Regions from separate parts of the Brucella cytisi genome, predicted to be linked through region 1. Evidence: riboswitches for the same ligand, from Rfam matches in the RefSeq annotation. Region 1 holds a riboswitch; each other region holds the start of a gene.

Region 1 (4,211 bases):
GCCAGAGCAGTTTTCATTTTGTCGATTTCCCGGCCGGCTTCCGTTTGTCTTCCGAGCACCTCACCCATGCGACGCAGATGATCTTCTATATCGCCGAACGTGCGGGCAGGAGCGAACTCTTCCACACGGATACCCAGTCTGCGCAACAGCCCAACCGTTGCTCTCGACGAGAATGTGCCCGCCAGCACGAGATCAGGTTTCATCAGAAAGACTTCTTCTGCCTGCGCATGGTTGACCGGAAGCTCCCAGGCTTTCACAGCCATGACGGATAGTTCCGGGTCCTGCGACAAGTAAGAAACCGATCGCAACTGGCCCTCATTGGCCAGCAACAATGCCAGCTGATCGGTGCATACGTTGATGGAAACGACGTGATGGGGAATGTCCCCCGCGTTCGCTGAATTTCGAACGAATAGGGCCAGCCCCGCCGCGAGGCAGAAGCTGGTTATCCAATTTGCGGACGCCCTTTTCATTCTCTGTTCAGCCTCAGAAATTCCGGGTCAATCCGACATTGATGGTGCGCCCCGGCGCAATATAGCCAGAGCTGGTCTGATAGTCCTTGTCAAAGATATTCTCGACCGAGAACTTCAACTGCGATTGCTTGTCGATGGAATAAAGTGCCACGAAATCAGCAGTCACATAGTCTCCGAGTTTCTTGCTGTTCGCAGCATCAGCGTAGCGCGAACCGCCATAGATCACTCTTGCAGTCAGATCGAGCTTTTCAATCGGCGTGAAATTGACCTCAGCCGCAGCCTTGAAACGTTCGCGATAAGGAAGATCCTTATCCGTATCGTCATCGATTGGCTGCTTCAGGTCGATAGAACCTTTGACGCCCCAGCGATCATCAAAACGATGCGCCAGCGTAGCTTCGAAGCCTGTAACCCTTGCACTTGCGACATTGTACGGCAGATAGGTTGGCGCAGTGCTCATAATCGCCTCGCGCAACCATGTCTGGTAGAAAGCCATATCAAGGCTTGTCGAAGCCGTGGCCTGCCAGTTCAAGCCGATTTCATATGATCGGGACTTTTCCGGCTGCAAATCAGGATTGGCGAAGCCCGGATAATAAAGCTCGTTGAAAGTCGGCGCCCGAAAACCCGTGGCATAGGATGATCGCAAAACAAGGTCCGGCAGAACTTCATAACTCGTACCGAGATTGTAGGTCACGACATCGCCGAACTGCCCATTATGGTCATAACGCAGCCCGCCATCGAAGCGCAGCGCCTCATACTCCAGCGAATACTGACCAAATACTGCAGCCAGATCGCGGCTGGTTTCATCATAAGCAACGGTGGTGTTGATCTCCTCGCGATAGGCTTCCACACCAGCGGTCACGGTGTGGTTGACCGTGCCGGTGTCGAAACTCTTCTCGGTCGAGGCAAAAACGCCATAACGCTTGGTTTCAAACCGGTCCGAACCGCTCACGTCTTTCCGGAAGTTACGGCTGTTGTCGATACCGGTGCTGAATTCCAGCGTGGATGACCAATCCGCCGTATGATCGATGCGTGTTCCGATCTTGCCCGTAAATGCGGTACTATCAGCCTGGTTTGGTGACGGTGCCTTGGCATCATACTGATTGCGCCCTCGGCTTAGGAGACCGTCTGCATAGATTTTACCCCAGTCGAAATCCTTCGACAGGGCAAAGTTGAACGAGCCCTGCAAGAATCCATCGCGGTCTGGTTCATGGCCATAGGCATCCGGTGTGGTGAAGTCATATCCTTGCGTGCCGGTTATGGCCGCACCAAAGGCATAGTCGACACCGTCATTGCTTCTTCCCTGTATGGTCCCGGAAGCATATCCACCCCATGGATGGCTGACACCGGTAGAAAGACTGCCGCACCACGAGCGCTCACCGCAGGCTCCGCCTTGCTTGGTGATGATATTGATCACCCCGCCCATGGCATCGGCACCGTATTGCGCAGAATGAGAGCCCTTGGCAATTTCAACACGGTCGATGGAACTCAGAGGAATGTTCGCAAGCGCAGTTGCTCCGGTTGTCGCCGACGCCGTGCGCGCACCATTGATGAGAACAACCGTCTGCTTGGAAGACATGCCACGCATGTAAATGTCCGACGACGAGCCCTGCCCGCCGTTCGTCTTTATGGAGATACCGCTATAGGACTTCAGCAACGATTGGAGATCGGGAGCAGCCGACCGTTCGATATCCGCTGAATCGATAACCGTTACAGATGAGGTCGAGCGCTGCAGCGAAGACGCGCGGCGCAATGGCGTAACCACGATTGTATCGAGGACGACACTGTCAGCACCATTCGGCAGACTTTGAGCAAGCGTCGTGGACGGCAGCGCAAGAACGCTGGCCGATACCAATAAAACAGATGATTTCAAAAGATGCATTTTTCCCTCAACCCGCCGAACCGAAGAACGATACCGGCTTTTCCTCGCACCGCAGGTTGAAGTGATCGTGGCACTGAAGGCCCTTCTTCCCGACGGCAACATTTCAACAATGTCACCGCCACGGACAGCCGCGCCTGGACACACCCCGTATCCATGCATGGGTGACCGGATACGGCAGGTCTCCTGACTTCCGGGTCTTCGCTTCCCCTCCGCCTTCCCGATCGCACCTAATGCTTTCAGTGGCTTTTACCGCTCACACGGCTGTGGAGGATAGCTCTCCGGTTACAGTTGCGGGGGCAGTCCCGGCATCAACCAGAATGGCTTCACCGTGTTCCCTTTTCATCCGCCTGAACAGCGGAACCGTTTCCTGAGAATTGCGATAGCAACATGGTTAAGGATTCGCAACTCCGCTGAAGCACAATCCGGCACAGAAAACTGAATCACATTCGCAAGGAATGGATTCAACCTCCCGATTTCAAAGAATTTTCTATCGCAGGAACGCACGGAAACGCTGGAGCGCGAAATAGAACAGCACAGAGCCGATGACGATCAGCGCCAGAAATTGCGGCCAGACGACACCGAGCCCTGCTCCGCGAAACAGGATCGATTGCGCCAATATGACGAAATGCGTATTCGGTGCTGCCAGCATGATTGTCTGGATAATTTCAGGCATGCTTTCGCGAGGTGTTGTCCCTCCCGAAAGCACCTGCAAAGGCAGAAGCACCAGCATGAGCAGCATTCCGAACTGCGGCATCGAACCAGCCGCAGTTGCCAGAAAGATGCCAAGGCTGGTCGTCGCAAAAAGCTGGAGCGCCGCACCAACGAGAAACAGCGATACCGACCCATAGATCGGAACGGCAAGCAGCCCCTGCACCACGAAAACCAATGCAAATGCCGAGGCAACCAGCACGACCAGCCCCATGGACCAAATCTTGCTGACCATGATTTCAACCGGCGTCACGGGCATAACCAATAGATGTTCTATGGTTCCATGTTCGCGTTCCCGAATGAGCGCCGCGCCCGTCAGGATGATCGATAACATCGTAACCGATGAAATCACATTGTTGATCGCGCCGAACCAGCCCTTGTTCAAATCCTGATTGAATCTCGCTCTGAGATTGAGTTCAACCGGCGTTTGTGCGCCACCGCGATAGCGATTTAGAAACTCGCCCACCTCACTCGACACAATCGACTGCACATAGCCGCCACCGGTAAAGGCCTGGCTCATTCGGGTTGCATCGACATTGAGCTGAATTGTCGGCGAACGACCCGCCAGAAGATCACGCTGGAAATTCGGCGGTATATTCAGAGCGAAAGTATCAAGCCCCTCATCCATCCGGGCATCCATTTCATAGGATGAAATCAGCTTCGGAGGCACGAAATATGGCGGATAAAATGCCGTCGTGATCCGGCTCGAAACCGGCGACTGATCTTCGTCGACAATCGCTATCGCCGCATTGTTGAGGTTTTCGGGCATTGCCTTCGATGCCGTATAGATCGCAAGCGTAAAGGCATAGACAATCAGGATCAGCAGCATCGGATCGCGAGCCAAACCACGCAGTTCCTTCACGCCAAGCTGGAATATGTTAGATATCCGCATCTTAGCTTGCCTGTTTCTTGAGAAGAACGATAGCGAGCGCCATGAGAACCGGCACCGCGATCAACAACGGCAAAAACGAACCTGCCAGATCGGCAAAACCCAGTGCCTTGGAGAAAACCCCGCGAGAAATGGTCACAAAATAAGTCGCGGGATAGATTTTACCGATGAACGCGCCCGCACCTTGCAGCGACGATACGGGGTCAATGATACCGGAATATTGCACAGCCGGAATGAGTGTCAGAAGTGCCGTTCCGAAGATCGC
Region 2 (4,211 bases), on a different contig from region 1:
TGCCGCAGTTTGTGCAAGGATAGAGCTTGTCGGCATCCACGAATTGCAATGCTTTCCGCAAAGTGTTGGCGACGTTCTCCGGGGTTTCCACGGCGTTGGTTGCCACGTCAATGGCCCCTACCATCACCTTTTTACCTCGAATGAGTTCAATCAAATCGATGGGAACATGCGAATTGTGGCATTCGAGAGAGATCAGATCGACACTGGATTTCTGCAGTTTTGGGAAGGTTTCTTCATACTGCCTCCACTCCGATCCCAAGGTCTTTTTCCAATCGGTGTTGGCCTTGATACCGTAACCATAGCAAATATGGACGGCAGTTTCGCACTGAAGTCCTTCCATTGCCTTTTCCAGCGTGGCAACGCCCCAGTCATTTACCTCATTAAAAAACACATTGAAGGCAGGCTCGTCGAACTGGATGATATCGACACCAGCAGCCTCCAACTCCTTGGCTTCTTCATTGAGAGCTTTGGCGAATTCCCAGGCCAGCTTTTCACGACTGTTATAATGCGAATCATAGAGCGTATCGATCATAGTCATGGGACCCGGCAGCGCCCATTTGATGGGATGCTTGGTCTGCTGACGCAAAAACTTTGCATCTTCGACAAAAACTGGCTTTGAGCGAGAAACAGCCCCAACGACTGTCGGCACACTCGCATCATAGCGATTACGAATTCTGACGGTTTCCCGTTTCTCAAAGTCAACGCCGCTGAGGTGCTCAATAAACGTCGTGACGAAATGTTGGCGCGTCTGCTCACCGTCGCTGACGATATCAATACCCGCACGTCGTTGATCATCCAAGGACAAACGCAGAGCGTCTCGCTTGCCTTCAATCAACTCCTCATCCTGTAATTTCCAGGGTGACCAAAGTTTCTCAGGTTGTGCAAGCCAGGAGGGCTTCGGTAAGCTTCCAGCCGTTGAGGTGGGCAATAGTCTTTTCATGATGGGCGACCTTTTATCGTTAGTTCGTCAATGAGCGTAATTGGCAGACCATTGTTCAAGAATCTCTTTGTATGGTTTGATGAAGTGCTCATCCGCGAACTTTCCCTGCTCAACAGCCAGCCTGCTACGCTCTTCTCGGTCGTAGACAATTCGGGTCAGCGAATAGTCCTGCTGCTTCAAGTTCGGTTGATAGCATGCACCTGCTGGAGAATTGGAGTTATAGATCTCTGGTCGGTAAATCTTTTGGAAGGTCTCCATCGTACTGATAGTGCTGATAAGCTCGAGATTTGTGTAATCACCCGGCAAATCTCCGATAAAATAGAAAGCCAAAGGTGCAACGCTATTTCGAGGCATGAAAAATCGAACCTGCAATCCCATTTTTCTGAAGTATTCATCGGTCGGCGAGAACTCGTTCTGCCGGTATTCGACACCAAGTATAGGATGTTGGTTGTCTGTCCGATGATAGATTTTGCTACTTGATGCACTCAGGCATATGACGGGTGGTTTATTGAAATTTTCTTTGTAAGCAGCTGAATTGAGGAAACATTTGAACAGATTTCCATGAAGATCGCCGAAATTGTCCGGCGTTGCGAATTCGGATCGGTTCTTATTGTACTCTGGCAGCAATACGCTGAAGTCATAATCCCGCACGTAAGAAGAGAAGTTGTTTCCGACAATACCCTCAATACGCTCGTTGGTGTTTCGATCCACGATATTCGTCTTCAGTATCTCAATCAGTGGGAAGGCATCGTTTTTGCCTTCAAGACCGATTTTCATTTCAACCGAAATGATTTCGAGTTTAACGGAATAGCGATCGCCTTCCGGGTTATCCCAATGCGCCAGCGCGTTGAAACGATTGTCAATCATTCTCAAGGCGTTACGGAGGTTGTCCTGGCGGTTCTCTCCTCTGGCCAAATTAGCAAAATTCGTCGTGATACGCGTATTGTCCAAAGGGTGATAGTTCTCATCAAAACGATGGCTCATGACGCGGAACGTAAAGTCGTGATGCGTCGTGATATGCGACCGATCTACGACCGGCTCGCCCTTGGCGGCGACTGGAATTGCGGTTTGAGACATAACCTATCCCAATAAGTTGGGGGCATGGGTCAGCGGACACATAGCAACACAGACCGTTACACGGTCTTTGCTACGGCACACCGGGACACCCCGCCCGTGGACGTTACTTTGCCAAGGCAGGTCTCCTGGCTAGCGGGTCATTGCTATCGTCCGTCTTCCCAGGGAGAACCCCAGTGACATTCTGGACGTCAGCTTGCCGCTTACAGTTGCGGGGGCAGCGCCGACTTTCCCGAATGAGACGGGGCACGGACTTCCCTCTTAGCTCCGGCGTATCGAATACGACAGCCGGAGAACCTAGACATTGCAACCTTCCTGCATCGGCCACACAATGTCAATAGCACATAAAGAAATGTTTATATCTTTAAGTCCAAGGCCACGAGCAGGTTCTGGTAATCCCTGCTCGATAGCCATGACTGGTATGGGGCCGATAACAGTCTTGGCGATGGGTCACGTTCTATGGCGGCTATTTTATTCATGGTCGGCAAAATCGGACAGTCTGGTCCCGACCTCATTGTGGCCGTTTGTCGTTTTGAATGACTTTCCATGACTCAGACGTTAAGATGGCCGGAATTGACAGCAAAGCCAAAACTTTACACGGCCCTTAATCACCTATGGAAAGAGAATTTATGCAGAAGATGGCAGTTATCTTCAGTGCCATTATCTTGACGTTTTCGATCCCCGCAAAGGCTGATCGACTTGTTTGTTCTGAATCAAAACATCTGCGCTACATGAAAATGGTGGGCAAGGTTGGCGAGATGGGGATCGACCTTGACCCTGTGGGGCAGGATCGTGAGGTTTTCGAGAGGTTGATAGCCGCATATGAAACTCTCAACCCGAAAGGACCGAAGACCTCGCTTTTCGTCGCGCATGTTCCTACCGGTCAGATTTATAGTCAGATATGTGCGGCAGAGCGCTGCACGATGGAAGAAATGTCAACTCCCGAGCAAGCCTGTTTGATTGATCACATGAACCAATGTAGCTATGTCGCACTTCGCTTCCGGGGCGAAGAGTTCTGCCTGCTCCGTTCGCCAAAAAATTAAGTATTTGATCCCTGCATTTGATGGGTCGTTTCGCACTCGCGCAATCGCCGAACTCTGTTTGTTATTCGGCTATTTGTCTCGAAATTCCTCAATGTTGCATTAGGAAGAACTGACTTTAAATTCTCACGGGAATTCCTGTCGCAATGGTCGGGTGTCAAAGCCCGACTTACACGACAGATTTTTGCAGGCCACTTCGCCCCTCTCTCCGCCCGCAAGCCGACCGACCGGTTCCCGCCCATCAGCGGTGGTTGAAGCATGAAAAGTGAAACTATCACTTTGGAAATCGTGTGACTTTTACACCAATGTCTGGAACGAAGGTGCAAGCGCTCGCACGGCTAGCGACCTCGTTGCTGTCGCTGCCGTTGCAAAAAAAACGAAGGTTTTTCGGATGAGTATACTGCGATTGGTGAGCCCGTTGGCATTCAGTGTAGCGGGCCCGGTATTCCAATCGTGAAATAAAAGCACAGATCCCTTCCACCAAGCGCAATTTCCTCTAATGAAGTGGCTGGGGGACTAGCGACCAATTATCAACCCGGCGACAGTTTCAAGTCGAGGCGTGCGAGGCACTCAGGGTCCGCAACCGCCCGAATTGCGATGATTTTTCCGTCGTTAAAGAAAAAGCGTAGCACAAAATGCCGATGTTCATCAGGAGCTATGATGAGGCCAGGGCACCCATCCACAACCGCCGGCAAGGCACTGTGCGCTCGGCCCTTGAAAGCCTCTGCTACGGCCCTTGCGCCGCGGATCTCAGGAAGCGAACCCTGGCGGGTAGCTTCGCAATCGGCCCGGAAAACGGCGTCCGGATCCAGCACGGATACCAGCGCCTCGAAGTTGCCGCCTCGCGCCGCGGCAAGAAAGGCTTCGACGAGCTTCCACCGCATGGCGCGGTCGGCGCTATCCGCCTTCGGCAAACCTTGCACGCGGCGGCGGGCGCGGCTTGCGAGTTGGCGCGTAGCCTCTGTGGACCGGCCGACAATGGAGGCGATCTCATTGTACGGTACCGCAAATACGTCGCGCAGCACGAATGCCAGACGTTCAGCGGGAGCAAGTTTTTCGAGCACCACAAACAAGGCCAGGCCGACCGAATCCGCTGCGGTTAACCGGTCCTCCAGACCTTTGCCAGCTTCGTGAATAGTCTTGGATCCGATTTTGTC
Region 3 (4,211 bases), on a different contig from region 1:
CGTGCAAAGATGAACCAGATCACGAAGGCGAAGACGATGCCGACGGGAACGCTGATCCAGAATTTGCGATAGCCGAAGCCACGTGCGGTTGCTGCGAAAAGCAGGCCGGTAGACAAGGAAAAGCCGACAGTCTTCATCGTCAGCATCTGGATGGCCAGACCGCCAATGATCCATGCCATCGGGGCGATCTCCTGATGCTCTCGCTCTGGAAAATCACCGCGAAGCGCCTCGAATACGGTCCAGATGGCAAGGCCGAACAATCCGGCTGCGACGACATAGGGAACGGTTTTCGGACCGACCGGCGAGTAGCTCGTCACGTCGTTTCCATAGGTTGTCGACCAGGCAATGGCGATGGCGACAGCGGCAAGAACAAGGGCGATGACAAGAGCGGCGAAATCTGGCGCCGCCCCTTCCGGGCGGCGCTTTTCCTGCGGTTCTGTTCCTGTCATTTGACGAGGCCGATTTCCTTGAGGATGGCTTCAGTCGCAGCGACGTCCTTGGCAAGCTGCTCCTTGAATGCCGGGCCGGCGAGATAGGTATCCGCCCAGCCCTTGTCTTTCAGAGCCTTCTGCCAGGATTCCGACTTCACCATTTTCTCGATATCGGCATTGATGGCAGCTTCCTGTTCGGCAGCGATGCCGGGAGCAGCGGCCACCATGCGCCAGTTCTGGATAGAAACGTCCACGCCGCCTTCCTTGAAGGTCGGTGCGTCGATGCCTTCCACGCGCTCGTCGCTCGAAATGCCAATGATGCGCAGCGTACCGGCCTTGATCTGGGCGTCGAATTCGCCATAGCCGGAAATGCCGACGGTTACCTGATTGCCGAGAATGGCTGCCAGTGCTTCGCCGCCGCCGGAAAAGGCGATGTAATTGACCTTGGTCGGGTCGACACCTGCTGCCTTGGCAAAGAGGCCAGCGGTGATGTGATCGGTGCCGCCCGCAGAACCGCCGCCCCACGAGACGGAGCCTGGATCAGCCTTCAGCTTTGCTGCAAGGTCGCCAAGGTTCTGGATGTCGGAAGAAGCAGGCACGACGATGGCTTCATATTCACCGGTAAGGCGTGCAATCGGCGTGATGGCGTCGAGCGTAACCGGCGATTTGTTGGTCAGGATAGCGCCGACCATGACATAGCCACCGACGATGAGCTGGCTTGGGTCGCCCTTGTTCTGGTTCACGAACTGGGCAAGGCCGATGGTGCCACCAGCGCCCGGAACGTTGATAACCTGCACGCTGCCGGAAATCTTTTCGTCCTGAAGCGCGCTCTGCATCGTGCGCGCCGTCTGATCCCAGCCGCCGCCTGGAGCAGCAGGCGCCAGCACCTTGTAGTCTTCTGCGGAAGCAGAGCCTGCCATAGCCAACGCCGCTACCGACGTCAGGGCCAGAATAAATCTACGCATATGTCCTCCCAGATAGAATGTATGCCGCCTCCCGGCGGACCTCCCCAAAGTCCCGCTCCTCTAGCGGGAGAAAACTACATGGAGATTAGCGAAAACAAATTCAATAGGCCAGCGCATGCGACGATAGTTTGGCCGCAATTTAAATAACGGGCTTTCGAATCGCTTGAAAACCGTGCGTTGGAAATAGCCATCGAGACCTGCTTGACGGCGACATCGGGTCAACGTAATAGTGTAACGACGGTTCCCCGACCGAGAGCGAAGGGGATTAATAGGGAACACGGTGAGGACGACCCGAAAAGGGGCCAAGACCGTGGCTGCCCCCGCAACTGTAAGCGGATTGCCGTTCATCCTCGTGACGTTGAAAGCGTCATGCCACTGTGCCGGAGAAGCGCGGGAAGGCAGATGAACAGCAGATATTCGTGAGCCAGGAGACCTGCCGTCTAGTGTTGTCCATTGTCACGGGCGGGGATGCCCGGAGCAGGAGCAGATTATGACAGATTTCCGCGTCGCAGGACGCATCCTTCTATCGTCATCGCATGATTTCGACATGTCCCCGGATATGCCTGTCCGTCTTCCGTATAGGATTTTTCCCGTCAGCTGACAGGGCGTCTTTCTCTCATCATTTCGGGGACTTTCATGAATATTCTCGGCAAGATGCCGTTTCGCGCCGCCCTCTGTGCGGTTGCATTTCTCTCAGGCGGTTTGGCTGCACAGGCAGCGGAAACGCAATATCCGCTAACGCTGAAAAATTGCGGTCGCGACGTTACCTTCAAGCAGGCACCGAGCCGCGCGGTTGCGGTTGGCCAGAGCAGCGCAGAAATTCTTTACAGCCTCGGTCTCGGCGACAAGGTTGTCGGCACGGCAGTGTGGTTCGGGCCTGTTCTCAAAGGCTTTGAAGAGGTAAATGCCAAGGTCAAGCGGCTCGCCGATAATGATCCAAGCTTCGAAAGCGTTCTAGCGCAGAAGCCGGATATCGTGACGGCGGATTTCCAGTGGCATGTCGGGCCGACCGGCATTGTTGCGAAGCCTGAACAATTCGAGGAACTGGGCATTCCGGCCTATACATCGCCGTCGGATTGCGTTGGTAAGGACAATTCCGGCGGTGGTGACGGCGTCCGCACGGCAGCGTTCAAGATGGATATCGTCTATCAGGAAATCACCGAACTGGCGGAAATCTTCAATGTGCAGGATCGCGGCGAGAAACTCGTCGCCGACCTAAAGGCGCGCGAAGCGGCTGCGCGTGAAAAAATTGGGGCTGCGGACGGAAAGCTTTCGGCTGTCGTCTGGTTCTCCAGCACGCAGGTCGATGCCGATCCCTATGTCGCAGGCAAGTTCGGCGCGCCCGCCTATGTTCTTTCGGCGCTCGGCATCAAGAATGTCATCAACAGCGAGGAAGAATGGCCAACGGTTGGATGGGAAACGATTGCAAAATCAAACCCTTCGATGATCGTTGCTGCAAAACTGGATCGCCGCCGCTATCCGGCAGACGATATCGCCGTCAAGCACCAGTTTCTTGAGAACGATGCGGTGACGAAGCTGATGCCAGCAGTCAAGGACAAACATGTCTTCGACATGGATGCGCAGTCGATGAGCACTTCGCTTCGCGTGATCGAAGGCATCGAAACACTTGCAGCCGATATTGCCGCCTCGGACCAGAACAAGTGACGGCGCGGGCAGCGACAACAGGCTTCAAACAGAAGGGAAGGGCCCGCTCCGGCGTGTTCTTCCTGGCCTTTTCGCTTGTCCTGCTTCTTCTTGCCCTTTGGCTCGGAGCGGCGATAGGCGAAACGGCGATACCACTCGATGTGGTTGCGAAAACCGTAGCCAATCGGGTGTGGAATGCCGGATATCCGCTCGAACCCATCGATGAAGGGATTGTCTGGAGCTATCGCCTCAGCCGTGCGGTTATCGCTGCATGTTGCGGCGCGTCTCTCGCAATATCCGGCGTTATTCTGCAGTCGCTGCTCCGAAATTCGCTCGCCGATCCGTATATTCTGGGCATTTCCGCCGGCGCCTCGACTGGAGCCGTTGCCGTTGCCATTCTTGGCATCGGCGCTGGCGTGCTGACACTCTCGCTTGGGGCTTTCATCGGTGCCATCGTTGCTTTCTGTCTGGTGTCCCTGCTGGCGCTGCGGGCGGGGCGAGGCAGCAGCGCTATCATTCTGGCGGGTATTGCCGGTTCACAGCTTTTCAACGCGTTGACGTCATTCATCGTCACCAAAGCAGCAAATGCCGAACAGGCGCGCGGTATCATGTTCTGGCTCCTTGGCAACCTTTCCGGCGTGCGCTGGCCCGATGTCACTCTTGCTCTGCCTGCCTGTCTGATCGGTCTTGCCATCTGTCTGTGGCATGCGCGTGCGCTCGATGCCTTCACCTTCGGAACGGAATCCGCAGCTTCTCTCGGCATACCGGTGCGCCGCGTCTACGTGGTGCTGATCGGTGTCAGCGCCATGATGACGGCTGTGATGGTTTCCATCGTTGGCTCTGTCGGCTTTATCGGTCTCGTCATTCCCCATGCGGCGCGAATGGTAGTCGGGGTCAGGCACGGCAGGTTGTTGCCCGCGGCGGCCCTTATCGGAGCAATCTTCATGATCGTCGCCGATATCCTGTCACGCATCATCATTCCGGGGCAGGTTTTGCCGATCGGTGTCATCACGGCTTTGTTCGGTGCACCTGCATTCGCCCTGTTACTTGGACAAAGGAGGGCGTCGTCATGATCCTCTCAGCATGCAATGTCGGCTGGTCGGCGGGCAATGTCGAAATCTTGCGCGATGTTTCGCTGGAAGTGGCGGAAGGTGAGTTTCTTGGCATCATA
Region 4 (4,211 bases), on a different contig from region 1:
TGGCTATCGGTGACATTCGCGCTCGCGCCAGCAATTGCCGTGGCCGTCGCATTCAAGGTCATCCGTGTCACCGGCGGAAAGGGCTGACTATGCCGCGTTTCATCGCCGACACCCTCGATTCCCGTGCCAGTCATTTGCTGACGCGGGTCGTCCTGACCTTCGTTTTCTGGTCGAGCGGTCTGGCCAAGCTCTTCGATTTCGATGCCAATGCTGTGGAAATGGAGAGCTTTGGTCTCCATCCTGGCTGGCTGTTCAACAGCGCGACCCTGCTTTTGCAGATTGTCGGATCGCTGATGATCATCTTCAATCGTGGAACCTGGCTGGCTTGTGGCGTTCTTGCCGTCTTTACGATCCTGACCATTCCCGTTGCGCACCCGTTCTGGGCCAAGGAGGGAGAAGAAGCTTTCCGCGACATGACGGTGGCACTCGAGCACATATCGCTGATCGGTGGTTTGGCGATGGCCGCCATTCTATCGCGCAAAGTCTAAAGTGCTGGACGCACGGATTGCCGTGCCTGTACCTTGCCTGTCGTCTGATCGATAGGCAGGGAGGGCCTGGCATGGACGTGACGATCATAACGGGAGCATCGGATGGTATCGGCGCTGAAACCGCGCGGCAGATCGCTCGGCGCGACCGCGCCAGTGTTGCTGTGGTGCTCGCTGCTCGCAATGTGCACAAGCTGGAGAATCTTGCTACTGAACTGCGGCAACTGGGCAGCTCCACCCTTGTGGTGCCTACCGACGTAAAGGATCGCGCCGCCTGTATCGCTCTGATCGATAAGGCGGTTTCCGCCTATGGTCGCATTGATACGCTGATCGTGAATGCGGGCATGTCGGCCCATGCCAATTTTGCCGAGATCAAGCCGGATGATCTCGATTGGATGCATGACCTGATGGAATTGAACTATTGGGGCAGTGTCTGGCCTATCCATGCCGCACTTCCATATCTGGCGGCCAGCAGGGGGCGGATTGTCGCTGTCTCATCCGTGGCCGGATTGATCGGCGTGCCTGGGCGCACGGCCTATAGCGGAACGAAGTTTGCTCTGTCAGGCTTCTGCGAGGCCCTGCGCGCGGAACTGTACCCAAGCGGCATATCCGTGACAATCGTCTATCCGGGTGTCGTCAAAACCGACATTCGCAAGGTGGGCTATAGCGCAGACGGCAGCGCGCTGGGAAAGAGCGGTGTGCGTGAAGATGACATGATGCCGGTCGAAGAAGCTGTGCAGCTGATGCTGGAAGGCACGCAGGCGCGCAAGCGTGAGGTGCTGATGACACGCCAGATGCGCCTCGGACGCTGGCTGAAACTGATTGTCCCCGCAATGGTGGACCGCATGGCCCTCAAGGCCATCAAGCCGGAATTCAGACCGAAACCGATCAAACCCGCAAAATAGGCAGCTATGGTCCCTGGCGTTCACAGGGTCCCCAAATTGGCTCACTAATTTTACGCTATCGCCAACTATCCGTTGACGGGTTTTTAACTTCGGCTACTATATATAGTGTTCTAGGTTCTTTCGATTCGTTGAGTCGAAAGCTAAGACGGGAATCCGGTGCGTTTCATCCATGACGGATGCGGCAATGCCGGAGCTGCCCCCGCAACTGTAAGCGGAGAGTTTTGTCTATCACGTCACTGGCTTTGGCTGGGAAGGCGGACAGAACGTTGATCCGTGAGCCAGGAGACCTGCCTTGAACGAGTACGTCCACGGGCGGGGTGTCCGGTTGGCGCGCAATCTTGTGTGGCAAACTATTGCCTTACGGGTTGCTGCCCCGAACTTCCCGCTCATAGCTTCGGGGTGAAGTCCATGCCCAGTATATTCAGTTTCGGTTCCGGTCCTCCCTTCGAGGCATAGTTTGTTGCGGTCAGGCTGTTTATTTGCGGCTGGCCAATCCCGTGTCTCATGTCTTTCAACGCGCATCTTGCGATGCGCGAATGGCTCTTTGCGTCTCCCCCAATCAGTGAGGAAAAAATGAACGTCACCGTTTACAGCAAGCCCGCCTGCGTCCAATGCACGGCCACTACACGCGCCCTTGATCGCCAGGGTATCGAATATGAAATCATCGATATTTCTGCCGATGTCGATGCTTTCCATCTCGTTCAGGGCATGGGTTATCGCCAGGTGCCGGTGGTTGTGGCAGGAGAATCCCATTGGGCGGGCTTCCGGCCCGATATGATCAGCACTCTCGCCTGAAGGCTGCGGTCGCATGAGCCTGATCGTCTATTTCTCCAGCCGGTCGGAGAATACGCACCGGTTTGTTGAGCGGCTTGGCATGCAGTCGAACCGTATCCCGATGGACGGTTCGGACGGATTGCAGGTGCGCAAGCCATTCGTGCTCGTGACGCCCACATATGGCGGAGGCGGCTCCAAGGGCGCTGTCCCCAAGCCTGTGATCCGCTTCCTCAATGACGACAGCAACCGCTCCTTCATCCGCGGCGTAATCGCCGCGGGAAACAGCAATTTCGGCGAAGCTTTCTGTATCGCCGGCAACATTATTTCCGCCAAATGTCAGGTTCCCTATCTCTACCGCTTCGAACTTCTGGGAACCGATGAAGACATCGGCAATGTCAAAAACGGGATGGAACGATTTTGGACACGGTAGAAACGACCTTGATCCGAGAGCGCGAAGCACGGCAAGTGGCGCAGCAGGATGCGCCTCAAGCGGCAACTTCCAGCAGCAGCAAACCGTCAAAATCCTCGGACGGGCTGGATTATCACGCGCTCAACGCGATGCTGAACCTTTACGATGACGAGGGAAAAATCCAGCTTGATCGCGACGGGCAGGCCGCGCGGCAATATTTTCTCCAGCACGTGAACCAGAACACTGTCTTTTTTCATAACTTGCGGGAAAAGCTCGATTATCTGGTGGTCGAAGGCTATTACGAACAGGAAGTACTGGACCAGTATTCCTTCAATTTCGTACGCGATCTTTTCGACGAAGCCTATGCGAAGAAATTCCGGTTTCCGACGTTTCTCGGCGCATTTAAATATTACACCAGCTATACGCTGAAGACCTTCGACGGAAAGCGCTATCTGGAGCGCTATGAAGACCGTGTCTGTATGGTGGCGCTGGCGCTGGCGCGCGGCAATGAACAGCTGGCGCGCGATTTGATGGAGGAGATTATTTCAGGCCGCTACCAGCCTGCGACACCCACCTTCCTCAACGCAGGCAAGAAACAGCGTGGCGAACTCGTCTCCTGCTTTCTGCTGCGTGTCGAGGACAATATGGAGTCCATCGGGCGCTCCATCAATTCGGCTCTGCAATTGTCGAAGCGGGGCGGCGGGGTGGCCTTGAGCCTCACCAATATTCGCGAGGCGGGAGCACCCATCAAGCAGATCCAGAACCAGTCATCCGGCATTATTCCGGTGATGAAGCTTTTGGAAGATTCCTTTTCCTACGCCAATCAGCTTGGCGCACGGCAAGGCGCTGGCGCTGTCTATCTACACGCACACCATCCGGATATTATGCGTTTCCTAGATACGAAGCGCGAAAACGCGGACGAGAAAATCCGTATCAAGACCTTGTCGCTGGGCGTGGTCATTCCAGACATTACCTTCGAACTCGCCAAGAACAACGAGGATATGTACCTCTTCTCGCCCTATGATGTGGAGCGGGTTTACGGCGTGCCGCTGACCGAGATTTCGGTTACCGAAAAATATCGGGAAATGGTCGACGATGCGCGCATTACCAAGAAGAAGATCAACGCACGCGAGTTCTTTCAAGTGCTGGCCGAGATTCAGTTCGAATCCGGTTATCCCTACATCATGTTCGAGGACACGGTGAATCGCGCCAATCCGATCGACGGGCGCATCACCATGAGCAATCTCTGTTCGGAAATCCTCCAGGTGAGCGAAGCGAGCATCTTCGGCGAAGACCTGTCCTATAATTATCTCGGCAAGGATATTTCGTGCAATCTGGGTTCGCTCAACATTGCAGCAGCAATGGATTCGTCCGATTTCGGCAAGACCATTGAGACCTCCATCCGCGCCCTGACTGCAGTTTCCGATATGAGCCATATCGGTTCCGTGCCGTCGGTCGCCCGAGGTAATGATGAAAGCCATGCCATCGGTCTCGGCCAGATGAACCTGCATGGTTATCTGGCCCGCGAGCGGGTTTATTACGGCTCGGAGGAAGGCATCGATTTCACGAATATTTATTTCTATACGGTGACTTATCACGCGATCCGCGCATCGAACCTGATCGCGGTGGAAACGGGCA

The links. Region 1 has a riboswitch for cobalamin ahead of AAE521_RS12235 (TonB-dependent receptor domain-containing protein). Riboswitches for the same ligand answer to the same signal wherever they lie in the genome.
Region 2: linked by a shared signal. The riboswitch ahead of AAE521_RS17615 (DUF1852 domain-containing protein) and the one ahead of AAE521_RS12235 (TonB-dependent receptor domain-containing protein) in region 1 are both predicted to bind cobalamin.
Region 3: linked by a shared signal. The riboswitch ahead of AAE521_RS24600 (ABC transporter substrate-binding protein) and the one ahead of AAE521_RS12235 (TonB-dependent receptor domain-containing protein) in region 1 are both predicted to bind cobalamin.
Region 4: linked by a shared signal. The riboswitch ahead of nrdH (glutaredoxin-like protein NrdH) and the one ahead of AAE521_RS12235 (TonB-dependent receptor domain-containing protein) in region 1 are both predicted to bind cobalamin.

The regions. Positions count from the first base shown of each region.
Region 1 covers NZ_JBCAUP010000011.1:117,126-121,336, reverse strand. Annotated here, with positions in the region: gene AAE521_RS12240 (ABC transporter substrate-binding protein) at 1-470, opposite strand, end outside; gene AAE521_RS12235 (TonB-dependent receptor domain-containing protein) at 484-2,349, opposite strand; cobalamin riboswitch at 2,506-2,729, opposite strand; gene AAE521_RS12230 (ABC transporter permease) at 2,837-3,949, opposite strand; gene rbbA (ribosome-associated ATPase/putative transporter RbbA) at 3,951-4,211, opposite strand, start outside.
Region 2 covers NZ_JBCAUP010000018.1:104,823-109,033, reverse strand. Annotated here, with positions in the region: gene AAE521_RS17620 (methionine synthase) at 1-940, opposite strand, end outside; gene AAE521_RS17615 (DUF1852 domain-containing protein) at 968-2,017, opposite strand; cobalamin riboswitch at 2,116-2,330, opposite strand; gene AAE521_RS17610 (hypothetical protein) at 2,644-3,057, shown strand; gene AAE521_RS17605 (sigma-70 family RNA polymerase sigma factor) at 3,585-4,211, opposite strand, start outside.
Region 3 covers NZ_JBCAUP010000038.1:1,838-6,048, reverse strand. Annotated here, with positions in the region: gene AAE521_RS24610 (tripartite tricarboxylate transporter TctB family protein) at 1-449, opposite strand, end outside; gene AAE521_RS24605 (Bug family tripartite tricarboxylate transporter substrate binding protein) at 446-1,396, opposite strand; cobalamin riboswitch at 1,618-1,851, shown strand; gene AAE521_RS24600 (ABC transporter substrate-binding protein) at 2,033-3,061, shown strand; gene AAE521_RS24595 (FecCD family ABC transporter permease) at 3,058-4,113, shown strand; gene AAE521_RS24590 (ABC transporter ATP-binding protein) at 4,110-4,211, shown strand, end outside.
Region 4 covers NZ_JBCAUP010000022.1:37,629-41,839, forward strand. Annotated here, with positions in the region: gene AAE521_RS19320 (MFS transporter) at 1-87, shown strand, start outside; gene AAE521_RS19325 (DoxX family protein) at 90-488, shown strand; gene AAE521_RS19330 (SDR family oxidoreductase) at 560-1,390, shown strand; cobalamin riboswitch at 1,486-1,699, shown strand; gene nrdH (glutaredoxin-like protein NrdH) at 1,964-2,185, shown strand; gene nrdI (class Ib ribonucleoside-diphosphate reductase assembly flavoprotein NrdI) at 2,199-2,594, shown strand; gene nrdE (class 1b ribonucleoside-diphosphate reductase subunit alpha) at 2,582-4,211, shown strand, end outside.